3 regions of the Sphingomonas sp. 320_CC genome follow, and region 3 is predicted to be linked to each of the others. Evidence: predicted binding sites of a transcription regulator. Region 3 holds the regulator's gene; each other region holds the start of a gene.
What was found. The regulator LexA, encoded in region 3, represses DNA repair genes until DNA is damaged. The targets are predictions, from matches to a motif close to GTTCCNCNCTTGTTCT.
Positions count from the first base shown of each region.

Region 1 (3,676 bases), on a different contig from region 3:
TCGACGGACTGCTGGGACGCTGCGGGGGCGGGCTGGGCGGTAGCGGTCGGCGCAGCTTGCGGTGCAGCCTGCGGCGCAGCGGCGGGAGCTTGAGCCGGTGCAGCGGCTGGTGCGGCTTTGTGGTGAAAAACCTTGTTCATGATCGTGCTGAAGATGCTCATAACCGTGTCCCGATAAGGCCGGCAGCTGTACCGGCAGACGGCTAGAACGAACTCGCTTCAGGATCGGTCCGGAGCTCGTTACTCGTGCGGAACGGTCCTCAGGGGGCACGCGTTGGGCAGATAGCGGTAATATGCGAGCAGATGGAGAGCATAATGAACATCAAGACCCTAGCACTGGTGTCGGTAGCGGCCCTGTCATTGGCCGCATGCGGCAAGAAGGCGGAAGATGCGACTGCCGTCGATAACAGCACCTATGCCAACACGACCGCCATGGAAGTGAACGCAGCTGGTTCCAATGATGCGATGGCAGCACCCGCCTCAGGTGGACAGGCCTTCGTCAACATGGCGGCTGCAAGCGATGCGTTCGAGATCGAGACCTCGAAGCTTGCTGTGACTAACGGCGCATCCGCTGCGGTGAAGAAGTTCGCTGGCCAGATGATCACCGCACATGAGGGTTCGACTGCGAAGCTGAAGGCCCTGACCGCGACGCTGTCGCCAGCTTTGGCGCCCAACCCGGCGCTTAATGCCGAGCAGCAGCAGAAGCTTGCTGATCTGAAGACGAAGCAGGGCGCTGATTTCGACACCGCGTACGCAGCGGCCCAGGTCGCGGGGCACCAGCAGACCCTCGATACGCTGAAGGGTTATGCAGCAACCGGTGATGTGCCCGAGCTGAAGACGTTCGCGTCTGGTCTAGCACCGACGGTCGCCGCACACCTCAACATGGCAAAATCGCTAAAGTCCTGACGCCGCGCGCAAGCCGAGGGGTGCTCAACGACGAGTATCCCTTGGTTTTGCCAATGTGACAGATGCGCAACGAACTTGTATGCGACGCAAAAAGGGCATCCAGGTCGCCCCGAATGCCCTCAATAGATAAGCCGCTTGGGAGCAACCTGGCGGTAGCCCTAAGCGCTTAGCGCCTTAGATGCCATTCGAAAGATTGGTATCTGGATCATTGGTACGCATGTCATCAGCCTGGTTCTGGCCGGTCGCGCGCACTGCGTCAGCCTTGTTCTCGAGGACTGCTTCCGCTGCAGCGTTGCCCGTGTTGTCGGCAGCGTCCTCAAGGTTGTCAGCAACGGCCTCGGTGTTCGACTCAACGTTATCAGCAGCTTGCTCGCGGGGGCTGCTGTTGCATGCTCCAAGCGACAATAGGCCAGTAGCGACAGCGACGGCGAAAATCTTCTTCATGGTCAAACCCTCTTATGGTGGTGTCTGGATACACGAGGGATGTGCGAATTCAACGCCGATCCGTTCGGTCTGCTATGAAGGTTGTGCCTTCGGCATCTAAACTTTTGCCTAGCCCGCACCAACGCTGGAGCTTGTCGACGAAGCTGCCGCTGCTTTGCATCGTCGCGTTGCGACGACCCGCGGCGCATAGCCAAACGCGCTTGGCAGCATTCGCAGGCAGAACCTTATCCACATAAGTCTCGAGTCTGACGCTTGACCAAACGGTTCTGGTAACGGAACATAAAGGGAACATGTAGAGTCTAGACATCATGATCACCGCCTTCGAGTCCCTGCCGACCACCATTGCCCACCTGCGGACAATCGCGACGCCGGTGGTGGATCACCGCATCATGCCGTTCGGTATCCCTGCGCTCGACGATCGCCTCGCAGGCAGGGGCCTTCGCGCCGGCGCGCTGCATGAGGTCGCTGCACAAAGTTGTTCGATGGTCGACGATGCCGCAGCAACGCTGTTCCTGGCGGGCATTGCCGCGCGAGAGGCAGCCCATACCGGCGGACCGGTGCTGTGGGTGAGCTGCCGCAACGATCTCTATGCACCGGGCCTCGAGCAGGCGGGGCTGTCGCCTGCCGACCTGATCCATGCACAACCCCGTGACGATGCAGCCTTGCTTGCCGTCGTCGAGGACGCGGTGCGCGATGGAACGCCGTCGGCAGTGATCGCAGAGGTTAGCCGGATGTCGATGGTGGCGACCCGGCGCCTGCAACTCGTCGCGGCCGACGCCGACATTCCTGTTCTCATCCTGCGGCGCCGACGTAATCGCGACCAGGATCCGCTCGCCGAACCGTCCGCGGCCTGGACGCGCTGGCGGATCGCCAGTGCGTCGTCCGAGCGCCTCGGTGTTGCCGGCGTTGGCCGATCGCGGTGGCAGGTACAGGTCGCACGGCAGCGTGGCGGCGAAGCATTTTCGATGATTTTGGAGGGCTGCGATGAGACGGGTTGTCTCGCTGTTCCTGCCGCACTTGGCCATCGAACGGCTGAGACGGCTGGACCGGCACGCTACGCGGTCGCCTGAGCGGCCAGCGCTTCAGCTTCCCGTCGACGACGATCCCGGTGCCTGTTCGGTGCCGCGGAGTGGCGGATGGCGACCGGGTGCGCGGTGGGCTCGTGTCGACATGCCAACCAGGCAGGATGTGGAAGGTGAGATCGCAGCGCTGCCCGCGCATGCGAAACCACCCATGCGTGAACTTGGCCGACGATCGGAAGCGGCGAACCATCCGTTTCACGGACCAGCGCCAGTGGACAGTCACGACAGGGTCGCGGCGACCGTTGCCGCGTTTCACAGGGCGCCGCTCGCGCTGGTGGGCAAGGTCGGCCGGCGCGAAGAGGTGGTTGCCGCCTGCGATGGCGCTGCCGCGTTAGGGATCACGATCGGGATGGCCGCGACCCATGCGCGTGCGCTGGTGTCCGATCTCGACATCCGACCGTCCGAGACCGAGGCGGATGCCGTGTTACTGGATCAGCTCGCGCTGCGTGCAGTGCGACGCTGGTCGCCGATCGCCGCAGCCACACCGCCCGACGGGCTGTGGCTCGACGTGACCGGCTGCGCGCATCTCCATGGCGGGGAAGAACGGTTCTGCCGGCGTCTGCGCGCGTTTTGCCAGCGTGCCGGGTTCACGGCCCGCGTGGCGGTTGCAGACACACCGGGCGCGGCACACGCTATTGCCCGGTTCGGGCCTGCCGACATCGCGATCGTGCCCACAGGGCGGACGGTCGACGCGCTCAGCGGCCTACCGGTCGCCGCCTTGCGCCTAGCAGGCACCGCGCTCGTTGCTGCCCGCAAGTTCGGCTTCGAACGCGTCGCCGATCTCCTGCCAGTTGCCCGCGGGCCTTTGGCACGCCGGCTCGGGCTGGCCGCAATCACGCGGCTCGATCAGGCACTCGGCGCGGTCGCCGAACCCATCACGCCGCGCACCGACGAGGTCATGCCGGTCGTCGAGCGCCGATTGCTCGAACCGATCGTCACCGCAGACGCGATTGCGCAGGTCATGGAGGATCTCCTCGGCGACATGGCCGAACTGCTGCGCGCGAAAGGGCTTGGCGTACGATCGCTGCGGCTCGGTGGCCTACGCGTCGATGGCACCGAGCAGGTCGTGGCCGTCGGCACCTCACGCCCGACGCGCGAGGTCTCGCACCTGTTGCGGCTCATGAAGCTCAGGATCGAGCGGATCGATCCAGGTCTGGGGCTCGAGCAATTCTATCTGGCGGCGCCGCACACCGAGCCCCTCGACGCGGTCGATCTCGGCGCGGTTCTCGCCGGTGAGGTTCTCGT
Region 1 is NZ_JCAWAE010000005.1:166,880-170,555, reverse strand. It holds gene AC59GX_RS19015 (DUF3597 family protein) at 1-161, opposite strand, end outside; gene AC59GX_RS19010 (DUF4142 domain-containing protein) at 315-905, shown strand; gene AC59GX_RS19005 (hypothetical protein) at 1,080-1,349, opposite strand; gene AC59GX_RS19000 (ImuA family protein) at 1,658-2,419, shown strand; gene AC59GX_RS18995 (Y-family DNA polymerase) at 2,583-3,676, shown strand, end outside.
Region 1: the regulator LexA is predicted to act here: its motif matches at 1,624-1,639, upstream of AC59GX_RS19000 (ImuA family protein).

Region 2 (3,676 bases), on a different contig from region 3:
GCCCCGAGATCGGCGAGGACTTGCCCCGCCCACGGGCCTGCGAGAATCCGCGCGAGTTCGACGACCTTGAGACCGGCAAGGGGGGAGGGTTTGCGTTCCTCCGTCATAACACCACCCCGACGAAGGCCGGGGCCCAATTGGAAAGGTCGAAGTAACAGCGCACTGCATCAGCCAATGCGCGTTCCCCAATTGGGCCCCGGCCTTCGCCGGGGTGGTAGGACGTAGGGGTTGAACTCAAAACGCAGCAATACCCGTGATCGCCCGGCCCAAGATCAAAGCATGAACATCATGCGCACCCTCATACGTGTTGACCGTTTCCAGGTTCATCAGGTGGCGCATCACCTGATACTCCCCCGAAATCCCGTTCCCGCCATGCATGTCCCGGCTCATCCGCGCAATATCGAGCGCCTTGCCGACGTTGTTGCGCTTGACGATCGAGACCATCTCGGGCGCGAACCGGCCCTCGTCCATCAGCCGCCCGACGCGCAACGACGCCTGCAACCCGAGCGCGATCTCGGTCTCCATGTCCGCCAGCTTCTTCTGGAAAAGCTGACGCCCCGCCAGCGGCGTCCCGAACTGGTTTCGGTCCAGCCCGTACTGCCGCGCCGCATGGAAACAGAACTCCGCCGCGCCCAGTGCACCCCAGGAAATCCCGTAGCGCGCACGGTTGAGGCAGCCGAACGGCCCCTTCAACCCCTGCACGTCGGGCAGCAGCGCGTCGTCGCCGACCTCGACCTCGTCCATCATCACCATGCCCGTGATCGACGCGCGCAACGAGAGCTTGCCCTCGATCTTGGGCGTCTCCAGCCCCTTCATCCCGCGCTCCAGGATGAAGCCGCGGATGCCGCCGCCATGCTCGTCGGACTTCGCCCAGATCACGAACACGTCGGCGATCGGCGAATTCGAGATCCACGTCTTCGCACCCGAGATCACATAGCCGTTGGCCGTCTTCTTTGCGCGCGTCGTCATTCCGCCAGGATCCGACCCCGCATCGGGCTCGGTCAGCCCGAAGCAGCCGATCCACTCGCCGGTCGCGAGCTTGGGCAGGTATTTGCGCTTCTGCTCTTCGGACCCGAACGCATTGATCGGGTACATAACCAGGCTCGACTGCACCGACATCATCGAGCGATACCCCGAGTCGATCCGCTCCACCTCGCGCGCGACCAGCCCGTACGCGACATAGGACGCGCCGACGCCGCCATATTCCTCGGGGATGGTCGGCCCCAGCAACCCGAGCGCACCCATTTCGCGGAAAATCGCGGGATCGGTATGCTCGTGCTGGAACGCGTCGATGATCCGCGGCGCGAGCTTGTCGTCGGCATAGGCCTTCGCGCTGTCGCGGATCATTCGCTCGTCCTCGCTCAGCTGATCGTCGAGCAGGAACGGATCCGCCCAGTCGAACTTGCCCATCCCGGCCATATGAATCTCCTTCGTTGACCGCCGACTTCGTGGTTCGGCCAGCGAAAGTCCACCCCTGTCGAGACGTTTACGCGTCGATCAGCGTCAGCACCGTGATCGTCACATGCTCGCGGTCGCCGATCGACTCGATGCGGTCGACCACCAGATCGGCGACGATATGCCCGCGCATCGCGAACTCCGCTTCGAACAACGCGTCGATCCAGTCTCGAAGACCGGGTACGGGCACCGCCGCGACTGTCAACCGATGCAGCGTGCCGACGAACGTAGCGCTCGCCCAAGGCGTGCACGCGATCGACTCGACGTGCATCGTCAGGCCTGTCGCCGCCGCATGGCCGCGAAGCGCACGGATAAGCAGCGTGCCCGCATCGGGGCCACGGATCGCGTCCATCCTCACGATCCGTGCCGTTCTATGAAGGTCTCGATCCGCGCCACCATCGGCGCACGCGGCTGGCGGCCGAGTCGGAGATCGTGGACCAGCCGCGGATCGCCGACCGCCAACCGGCCGAACTTCGATGTCGGCATGCCGGTCTGCCGCAGATATCGGTCGATCTTGATGAGAACGGACATGGTCGTTCCTTCCTGTTCTGGGCCCCGAGTCCCTGGCCGAGCCTTGTTTGCGTTCTTGATCTGTTCCGGCAAATCCTACTTGTCTAGGAAAATTCCTACGCTACGGTTCGGGCGTGGCTAGAACCGTGTCCGATCCCGATCCAAGAACCGCGCTGGCAACGCTGGCCGCTGCGCGTGGCGACAGTCTGGCGGCGCTGTCGGCGATGCTGGGGCGCAACGCGGCGTACCTTCAGCAATATGTCCGGCGTGGATCGCCGCGGGTGCTCGGCGAACGCGACCGTCGATTGCTGTCGGAATATCTGGGGGTGAGCAAGGTAACGCTGGGCGCACCCGCCGACGGGCCGGCAGGGTTTCGCATCCGCAAGCTCGGCGTCGCGGCGTCGGCGGGGCCGGGCGCGCTGGTCGATGGCGAGATCGTGCTCGGCACCGACACGCTGGACCCCGGCCTCGCGCGGAAACTCGGGTTAAGGGACGGGCGGGCGGCGATCATCCGCGTGCGCGGCAATTCGATGGAGCCGGGATTGTTCGATGGCGATCACATCGTGGTCGACACCGCCGACCGTACGCCGCGCGCGAAGGGCGGCGTGTATGTCATCCGGATCGACGACGCGGTGATGGTGAAGCGCGTGGCCTCGGTACGCGGTGCGCTAGTGGCGACGAGTGATAATCCGGCGGCGGCGGCTGTGCCGGACGGAGCGATCGCCGTCATCGGCCGCGTAGTCTGGCAAATGCGCGAGCCACGATAAGGGTGACGGTCGATGCTCTGATCCTCCCCCGCTAGGGGGAGGTGGCACCGAAGGTGACGGAGGGGGAGGGCACGGCACGGACCGTATCTCATGCCGCCCCCTCCGTCAGGCTGACGCCTGCCACCTCCACCTGGCGGGGGAGGATCGTTTACGATGGCGTTCTGCGACCTGGACTAAGTGCGACCGTCAGCGCCCCTGCAGCTTGCTCAGGATGGTCATCGACTGTTCCGAGCCCGACTGCGGGACGATCTCACCAGTCCGGTCAATGATCGAGTCCCAATGTGCCGCGACACCCTCCACCGACAGGTCGTCGCCGGTCAGCAACTTACCCTGCGTCAGCGTCACGTACGCCGCCTGGAAAACACCGGCGCCGGCCCCGACGATCATGTTGGTAGGCGCGTCCTCCGACACGAGGAACACCGCGGCGGGCGCGACCTTGTCGGGTGAGAAGGCCTTGAACGCTTCCTCGGGGAAGATGTCCTGCGTCATCCGCGTGCCCGCGGTCGGCGCGATCGTGTTGACCTTGATGTTGTTCTTGGCGCCCTCGATCGCGAGCGTCTTGGTCAAGCCGGCGAGACCCAGCTTGGCGGCGCCGTAGTTCGCCTGGCCGAAATTGCCGAAGAGACCGGTCGACGACGCGGTCATCAGGATGCGGCCGTAATTCTGGGCACGCATCGTGTCCCACACTGCCTTCGTGGCGTTGGCCGAGCCGTTGAGGTGGACGTCGACGACGAACTTGAAGTCGGCGGGCTCCATCTTGGCGAAGCTCTTGTCGCGCAGCACGCCGGCGTTGTTGATGAGGATGTGGACGCCGCCCCATTTCTCGGAGGCGCGGGCGACCATTTCGACCATCTGGTCGTAGTCGATGACGCTGCCGCCGTTCGACATCGCCTCGCCGCCGGCCGATTCGATTTCCTCGACGACCTTCAGCGCGGCGTCGGAAT
Region 2 is NZ_JCAWAE010000003.1:431,085-434,760, forward strand. It holds gene AC59GX_RS13420 (CaiB/BaiF CoA transferase family protein) at 1-107, opposite strand, end outside; gene AC59GX_RS13425 (acyl-CoA dehydrogenase) at 235-1,419, opposite strand; gene AC59GX_RS13430 (hypothetical protein) at 1,487-1,807, opposite strand; gene AC59GX_RS13435 (hypothetical protein) at 1,810-1,986, opposite strand; gene AC59GX_RS13440 (S24 family peptidase) at 2,100-2,732, shown strand; gene AC59GX_RS13445 (SDR family NAD(P)-dependent oxidoreductase) at 2,919-3,676, opposite strand, start outside.
Region 2: the regulator LexA is predicted to act here: its motif matches at 2,033-2,048, upstream of AC59GX_RS13440 (S24 family peptidase).

Region 3 (3,676 bases):
TGTACGGCGCGTTCGCCAACATCGTCGCGATCCCGTTGACCACGTTCGTCGTGATGCCGCTGGAGGCGCTGGCGCTGCTGCTCGATGCGGGCGGCTTCGGCGCGCCGATCTGGTGGCTGGTCCAGCGCTCGCTCGATGCGCTGCTGTGGCTCGCGCATATCGTGGCCAGCGCTCCCGGCTCGGTGCGGTCGTTGCCCGCGATGCCGACGGCGGCGTTCGTGCTCATGATTGTCGGGGGGATTTGGATCGCGCTGTGGCGGACTTGGTGGCGTCGGTTGGGTATTCTGCCGCTCATGGTCGGCGCGATCTGGGCGCTGACCACGCCAGCGCCTGACGTTCTGGTGACGGGAGACGGTCGCCACGTCGCGGTACGAACCGCGGCGGGGCTGGCAATGCTGCGTGACCGGGCAGGCGACTATACGCGCGACATGCTCGCCGAGAATGGCGGGGTGGACGGCGAGCCGCTCCTGCTCGCGGACCAACCCGATGCCCGGTGCAGCCGCGATCTGTGCGTCACCGATATCGCCGCGCGTGGGCAGATGTGGCGGATACTTGCGACGCGCAGCGCCTATATGGTTCCGATTGCTGAGTTCATCGCCGCCTGTCAGGGCGCCGATATTGTCGTCAGCGAACGCGGTCTGCCGAGACGGTGTGTACCGCGGTGGTTGAAACTGGATCGTCGTGTACTCCGGCGTACGGGGGGCGTCGCGCTGACCTTGGGGAGCGGGACAGTCGTGACCATCCTGAACGCAGGTGATCGTCACCCTTGGCGCGATCCGCCTCTCCTCGAACGCACCGCGCATTCGTTCAGGCCGCGCTATGACCGGTTTCACGGTACTGCGCCGGCGTTTCGTGCCAGCCGAGGCCGTCAAAAGTAGAAATGTTCACGTGAAGGCGCACAGTTGCGAAGGTGATGCGATTCGGGAGACCTTCACACCTTCATGAACGATGAGCCGACGTCGGTTTTTCCGTGGTCTGCGAAGACAAATAGACGCCAATCTAAGCACCACATCTTCGCGCCTTTGCGCCTTCGCGTGAACAAAATCATCCGTCATCACCTGCGATCGCAGTGCGAAGAATTTGTTCACGCGGAGACGCGGAGCCGCGGAGAATTTTGATACGATGGATGAATCGGGCTGGCTATTGTTCAGTCTCACTACCGAAGGCATTGGAACAGCTTCATCCCTCCCCGAACGCAACACCTCCGCGTCTCCGCGCGAACCAATTCTTCGGCTGCGCGGGGGGCAGATGGCGATATGTTCGCGCAAAGGCGCGGAGGCACAGATATTTAGGGTTCGAGTCGAGGTCGCGCTTATGCATCGAAGCGGGACAGAGTCTTCCGGACGCTTGGCGGTCTTTGCTTGGGCATATCGAAGAACTGTCTCGGACAACTCCGAGTACATCGCTTAATTTGCCGATCAGACCGGTCGCTGTCGCTAGCGGGAGAGAGCGACTTGGCTCACCAGCTTGAGCGGGCACTTTTCCTAAGCAGCTAAAACAGAGACCGGCCTGCGCGATGATAACGCAGGTCGGTCTCCGCGACTCAGTCGTAGCGGCGGAGGATGCCGGAGAGTTTGCCTTGGACGCGGACCTGGGCGGGGGCGTAGCGTTGGGGGTCGTAGGCTCGGTTTGCCGGGTCTAAGCGGACCATGGCGCCTTCGCGGCGGAAGTATTTGAGGGTGGCTTCGCTGTCTTCGATCAGCGCAACGACGATCTCGCCGTCTCTCGCCGTTTCGGTGCGGCGGATCAGGGCGTAGTCGCCGTCGAGGATGCCCGCTTCGACCATCGAGTCGCCCGAGACTTCGAGAGCGTAGTGTTCGCCGGTGCCGAGCAGCGCGGCGGGGACGGCTAGCATGGTGCTGCCTTCGAACGCCTCGATCGGGACGCCGGCAGCGATGCGGCCGTGGAGGGGAATCTCGATGACGTCGTTGGCCGGTTGCGGGGTCGCGGCGGCGGGAGCTGCCTTGACGTTCGATGCCTTTGACGGCGCCTTTTTCTCCGCACGTTCGGGCATGCGCAACACTTCGAGCGCGCGCGCGCGGTTCGGCAGGCGGCGGATGAAGTTGCGCTCCTCGAGCGCGCTGATCAGACGATGGACGCCCGACTTCGATTTGAGGTCGAGCGCGTCCTTCATCTCCTCGAACGACGGCGAGACGCCGGTTTCGTTGAGGCGATCGTTGATGAAGCAGACGAGTTCGTGCTGCTTGCGCGTGAGCATGGCGGTTCTCCGTCCGGAACAGACTGGGAACTTCTATGGAACATAACTAACGCCGTCAAGCGTCCGTATCACGCGATTACGAGGATTTCGGCCGATTCGCCGGTCCTCGCGACGGGAGCGTTGCCGGGGCGGACGATGAGGCAGGTCGAGCGGGCGAGTGTCAGCAGCATCGAACTGTCCTGTATCGTCGAGGCATAGGCTTTCCCGTCGCGCAGTTCGGCGCGGAGATAGTCGGTGCGGGCGTTGTTGGCGGGCAGGTCTTCGCCGAGCAGCGCGTGGGTCGACTGGGGGAGCGGGTCTCTAGCGCCGGCCATGTGCGCGACGACGGGTTTGACGAACAACGTCGCGGTGACGAACGCGGAGACCGGATTGCCGGGGAGGCCGAGTACCATCATCTCGCCGATCCGGCCGGCCATCATCGGCTTGCCGGGGCGCAGGGCGATCCGCCAGAAGTCGATGGTGCCGCCGGCGGCTTCGATTGCCGGGCGGACGAGGTCGTGGTCGCCGACCGACGCGCCGCCGGTAGTGACTAGCAGGTCTGCCTCGACGCTGGCGAAGGCTTCGCGGAGGATCTCGAGATTGTCGGGGAGGATGCCGAGGTCGATGATGTCGACGGGCATGTCGGCGAGCATCGCGGCGAGCATAATCCCGTTCGATTCGGGAAGCGCGACGCCGTCGGTGGTCGAGCCGGGGGGGACGAGTTCGTCGCCGGTGGCGGCGACGGCGACGCGGACGCGGCGGTTGACGGTGAGGCTGCCGTGGCCGCCGGTTGCGGCGACGGCGATGCGCGCGGGGCTGAGGCGATCGCCCGCGGCGATCAGGCGGGTGCCGGTGGAGAAATCGAGGCCCTTGCGGCGGGTGTTGCGGCCGAGCGTCGGGGGGCCTTCGCCGGCCAGGATCAGGGTTTCGCCATCACGCTGGGCTTCTTCCTGGACCATGACGGTGTCGGCGCCGTCGGGCATTGCGGCACCGGTGAAGATGCGGGTGGCTTGGCCGGGGGCGACATGGCCTGCGAAGGGGCGGCCGGCTGCGCTTTCGCCGATGACGGTCCAGGGGCCGGGGAGGTCGGCGTAGCGGATCGCGTAGCCGTCCATCGCCGAGAGGTCTGCTGCCGGTTGCGTGCGGCGGGCGAGGATGTCCTCGGCGGCCCAGCGGCCGGCGGCTTCGCGTAGCGTCACGGTCTCGTGGCCGACGCGGGGGGCCATGGCGAAGAGGCGGGACTGGGCTTCGGCGACGGGGACTAGGGTCATGCTTTTGGCTCTGATATTACGTGGTTTTCCTGCTGGAAGTGCAGGAAGTTCACACGCTGGGAGACATTTGGCGGGTGCGGTTCTGAGATTCAGGTTTGGAACGGTCTCGTCCGGTAGAAGGTCCGGCGGGAGGGGGTGAGTTTTGGCGTATCTGGCGCTTTGCCATGGGTTTGGAACGTAGGACAGGTGTTGTTGGGGTTGCGGCAGG
Region 3 is NZ_JCAWAE010000004.1:532,379-536,054, reverse strand. It holds gene AC59GX_RS18045 (ComEC/Rec2 family competence protein) at 1-878, shown strand, start outside; gene lexA (transcriptional repressor LexA) at 1,544-2,218, opposite strand; gene AC59GX_RS18035 (molybdopterin molybdotransferase MoeA) at 2,287-3,468, opposite strand.